Regions from separate parts of the Brevibacillus composti genome, predicted to be linked through region 1. Evidence: predicted binding sites of a transcription regulator. Region 1 holds the regulator's gene; the other holds the start of a gene.
What was found. Region 1 encodes LexA, which represses DNA repair genes until DNA is damaged. Its sites were predicted from a motif close to CGAACATATGTTCG; they were not measured.
Positions count from the first base shown of each region.

Region 1 (2,462 bases):
CAACATAACGAATCGAATCCAGATTGGAGCACAGCGACAGTTTCACGGCATCAATATATTTCTGACGCAGCACTTTTTGCTCCTGCTTCTCTTCATCCGTCAATCCGGTTTCACGGGATTTTTTGGCCAGTTCATTGATCCGTTTGATTTCTGTGTCTGATACCAAAGCCGATTCCCCTCGCTTTCAATGAATGCCGTTTTATTATACCATAACGCGGATGGGAAGCAAGGAGGCGGCGGAAAGCCACAGCCGTCGCAGCAGGCGGCCAAAGCCCGAGTCAGGGCTGAAGCGGAATCTCGATGGTCTGTCCCGGATGAATGATCGCCCCGTCCAGCTTGTTCCACTTCTGAATTTGATAGACCAGATCGCGCACGTCTTTGGTGGAGTCACCCTGGTATGCGACCGCAATCGTCCACAGACTGTCTCCCGGCTGGACAGTCACCTCCACGACAGGCTGCACCTCTTGTACCGCATGTTGATCATTTTCCTCTGACGCAAACACTAGTTCGGTCAATGTATAAAAAAAGAGAGTGAAGGCAGCGAAGAACAGAATGGCTTGTCCTCGCGTAATTCCCCAGCGTACTTTTCGGACCGGCTGTTTCGCAAATCGATTCGTCATCGTTCTTGTGCTCATAATTTCATCCCCCTGCAAACGTACGTTCTATCATCTTGTTCTCATCATAATGCGAACATTTGTTCATGTCAAGAAAAAAGTCGAACTTATGTTTGTCGAACGCAAGATCCCATGGTATAATATAGAAAACATGTTCGAGAAAATAGAGGTGTGGTCTATGTCCAAACTATCAAATAGACAGCAAGCCATTATCGATTTCATTCGCAAAGAAGTGCGGGACAAGGGTTATCCCCCTTCCGTTCGCGAGATTGGCGAAGCTGTCGGACTTGCTTCCAGTTCTACTGTGCACGGTCATCTTGCCCGGCTGGAGAAAAAGGGATTGATTCGCCGAGATCCTACCAAGCCGCGTGCGATTGAGCTGTTGCGAGAAGAAGAGCGGTTCCAGGATGACTTTGACGTCTCCGTCGTTCGCGTGCCGGTGATCGGTAAAGTTACCGCCGGCCAGCCCATTACGGCCGTGGAGCAGGTCGAGGAATACTTCCCCCTCCCGGACAGCATCGTAACATCGGACAAGGTGTACATGCTCCGCGTCTCCGGCGACAGCATGATCGAAGCCGGCATCCTCGACGGGGATTACGTCATCGTCCGCCAGCAAAGCGTGGCCAATAACGGAGACATCGTCGTCGCCATGACAGAGGAAGACGAAGCGACCGTGAAGCGATTCTTCAAAGAGAAACATCACTTCCGCCTGCAGCCGGAAAACTCAACGATGGAACCGATTATTCTGGATTCGGTGACCATTCTGGGGAAAGTGATTGGTGTCTACCGTCTCATTCATTAAGAAAAGGAACGAAAAAAGGCGTCCGAGTGCATGCTCGTGACGCCTTTTTATGCGATTGGACACTGACTTAGAACGCGGCGATAAAAAACCAGATGATCATGACAACCTGCAAGACCACCTTGACCACGGCGCTCCCGAGAAAACCGACGAGCGATCCCACTCCGGCCTTCACCGCTCGCTCCAATGGCTGCTTCTGGAGCAGCAGCTCGACCAGGACGACGAGGACGAATGGCATGATCAGCATGCCAAACGGCGGAAACACAAAGATGCCGAGAAAGATCCCCAGAGCCGCGGCCCATGAAGACGCCTTCGAGCCCCCGTACCTCTTGACAAAATACATATTCGTCAACAAATCGGCGCCGTACAGCAGAATGCTTAATACCGCCATGCCCCACCAAAAGGAAGCCGGCAATCCGGAGCCCGGGTCTGCGACAAAGAAGTGGTACAGCAGAAATCCGCCCCACAGCAAAAGCGTGTCAGGCAGTACAGGCAAAAAGATTCCCGCGATACTGAGCACAAAGAGAATGATGATGACCAACCACAGCAAAATATCCATTCCGTTGACACTCCCTTCTGTATAGGGTATACGATAAGGGACAACTTTTGTTTCTCTCTTGGCAGGAACTTTTCTATCAGTATTGCCCTGTGCGCCCTCTCCATAGCAGCGGAGCCGCACATTACGACGATAAAGAAAGGGGCCAGCTCGCGATGTATCCGATCTTTCCGCGACTCGAAGGCGATTTTCTCGATCCCCTCTATCTGAAAACGGGTACGCCCCGACAGCAGGACGCCTGGCAGGCGATTGACAGCCTCGGCATTTTCCACACGCTGCGAGAGTTTCAGCCGGTACTGGCCGGGACGATCCCTCTGGCGATCGATCTGGCGGAAAGCGATTTGGACGTGGTTTGTTATGCCGAGGATCTGGACCGGTTTGACCAAGCGATCTGCCTCCATTACGGCGATTTGGATGGGTTCGAGCACGGCCGCACGCTTGTCAGAAGCGTTCCGACCAGCATTGCTTCTTATTGGTACCGCGGTTTCTGCTT
Region 1 covers NZ_CP066308.1:2,027,754-2,030,215, reverse strand. Annotated here, with positions in the region: gene JD108_RS10490 (DUF896 domain-containing protein) at 1-166, opposite strand, end outside; gene yneA (cell division suppressor protein YneA) at 279-635, opposite strand; gene lexA (transcriptional repressor LexA) at 793-1,416, shown strand; gene JD108_RS10475 (DUF456 domain-containing protein) at 1,484-1,972, opposite strand; gene JD108_RS10470 (DUF4269 domain-containing protein) at 2,125-2,462, shown strand, end outside.

Region 2 (2,462 bases), 1.7 Mb from region 1:
TGGGCATGCTGGCGGTGCAGTATACCTTCTTTGCCGCGATCGAAGCGGGCAATGCAGCGACGGCCACACTGCTTCAGTACCTGGGGCCGGTTTTCCTGGTCTGTTATTTTATTATCAGGCTGCGAAAAATGCCCTCTGTCGCGCAGGTGACAGCCTTGGTGCTGGCACTGGGAGGCACCTATTTTCTCATCACCGGCGGGAATCCCGGCAAGCTGACCATCTCCGTTTCGGCGCTCGCATGGGGCCTGGCTTCGGCGCTGGCGCTCGCTTTTTACACGGTCTACCCGACGCTGCTTTTGGGGCGATGGGGCTCTACCGTCGTATTGGGCTGGGCGATGCTCATCGGAGGGATCGCGCTCGGTCTGGCCACGCAGACGTGGGAGATAACCGGGATGAATTGGTCGCCTACTTCTGTCATGGCTGTGCTGTTCATCATTCTGTTCGGAACGTTGATTCCTTTCTATCTATACGTGGATAGTCTGAACTACATCCGTCCGACCGAGACCAGTCTGCTGGCCAGTGGGGAGCCGCTGGCAGCGGTCATCACAGCGGTGGTCTGGCTGCATGTTCCCTTTGGGCTTTTCGAGTGGATCGGGACCTTGTGCATCATCGGCACCGTTTTTGCCCTTTCCCGCCACCAGGAAAAACCAAAAGGAGTCTCGCTCAGCATGGCGGAAGACTGAGGAAAAGAATCATGGCATACGAAGCTGTCGAGGTGATCTCGGCGGCTTTTTTTATTTCGGTTCTTCCTGCGTCCTCCCGCCTGAGTATGGACGAAAGATTCGCCCCGGGTTTTCTTAGGCGATCCCGGGAATACCTAAGTGGTGGCCGATTTTTCCTGCCGAGTGCCATAACTTTCTCTTTCAAAACAAGTGTTTGTGTGATAAACTTTTGTTTGAAAACAAGTAGCGTGAAGATAACCCTCAGTCGAGAGGAGGAGAGCGATGGAAAAAGAAAAGCTGATTCTCCGCTACATCCGGGAAAACCCCTTTATCAGCCAGCAGGAGCTGGCGGGCAAGATGGGCATCTCCCGGTCAGCGGTCGCCGGCTATATCGCCCAATTGACCAAGCGCGGCGAAATCAAAGGCCGGGCATACATTTTGCGCGAGGAAGAGCGCATCGTCTGCATCGGCGGCGCCAATCTGGATCGAAAAGCGCGAGCCAAGCAAGAGGTGCGGCTGCATTCGTCCAATCCCGTCACCATTTCCGAGTCCTGCGGCGGCGTGAGCCGGAATATTGCCGAAAATCTGGGCCGACTGGGCTGCAATGTGGCACTGATCAGCTGCGTCGGAGAGGATAAAGAAGGCGACTGGATCTTGCAGGAAACCAAAAAGCACGGGGTGGACATCAGTCAGGTATGGAGACTGCCCACGCAGAGGACGGGAACCTACACGGCCCTGCTGGATCATGACGGAGAAATGGTCGTCTCGCTCGCCCATATGGACATCTACGATGCGCTTACTCCCCAGATGCTGGCTGAGCGCTGGTCCCATATTGCCGCCGCCCGGGCCGTCTACCTGGATACCAACCTGCCTGCCGACTGTCTCGCGTACGTCATCGAGCGCTGCCGGGAGGAGGGCATTCCGCTGTTTGTCGATCCGGTCTCTTCTGCCAAGGCGGAAAAGCTGCCGGAGCGTTTGGACGGGATCGATACCATTCTCCCCAACCGCGAGGAAGCGGAAATATTGGCGGGCTTCTCCATCTCGTCTGTAGAGGACTGCAGGGAGGCCAGCCGCCGCATCCGCGCGAGAGGCGTAAAACAAGTCGTCATCACGCTGGGGGGAGAAGGGATCTACTACCAGAGCGAAGAGGAATCGGAGCACCTCCCCCCTTATCCGACGGATGTCGTAGATGTGACAGGCGCCGGAGATGCCTTTGCCTCCGGGCTCTTGTACGGAGTGGTCAATGGCGAAACGCTGGCCCGCGCTTGCCGGCTGGGCATGGCCGCCTCCGCGCTAACCTTGAGCACGGGGCACTCGGTATCCCCGCATCTGGTGCCGGAGCGATTGGAACAAACCGTAAACGAATATGAAAAGGAGCGATCATAAATGAAAGAATACCTGACCTATACAGAAGAAGTGCGGAACGCTTTGGAGAATGGCCTTCCCGTCGTCGCGCTGGAGACGACAATCATCTCGCACGGCATGCCTTATCCGCAAAATATCGAAATGGCCAAAGAAGTGGAGCAAATCATTCGCGACAATGGCGCCGTGCCTGCCACGATCGGCATCATGGGCGGCAAGATCAAGATCGGCTTGTCGGAGAGCGAGCTGGAGGAGTTCGCCACCAATCAGTCTGTCGAAAAAGTAAGCCGCCGCGACTTCCCTTACATTTTGGCCAGCGGCAAGATCGGGGCGACCACCGTAGCGGGTACGATGATCGCGGCCCAGCTGGCGGGTATCCGCGTCTTCGCCACAGGTGGCATCGGCGGCGTGCATCGCGAAGGGGAGGTTACCTGGGAC
Region 2 covers NZ_CP066308.1:363,537-365,998, forward strand. Annotated here, with positions in the region: gene JD108_RS02020 (DMT family transporter) at 1-683, shown strand, start outside; gene JD108_RS02025 (carbohydrate kinase) at 945-2,048, shown strand; gene JD108_RS02030 (pseudouridine-5'-phosphate glycosidase) at 2,049-2,462, shown strand, end outside.
Region 2: JD108_RS02025 (carbohydrate kinase) is a predicted target of LexA. The motif match lies at 885-898, and genes of this name have one in related genera.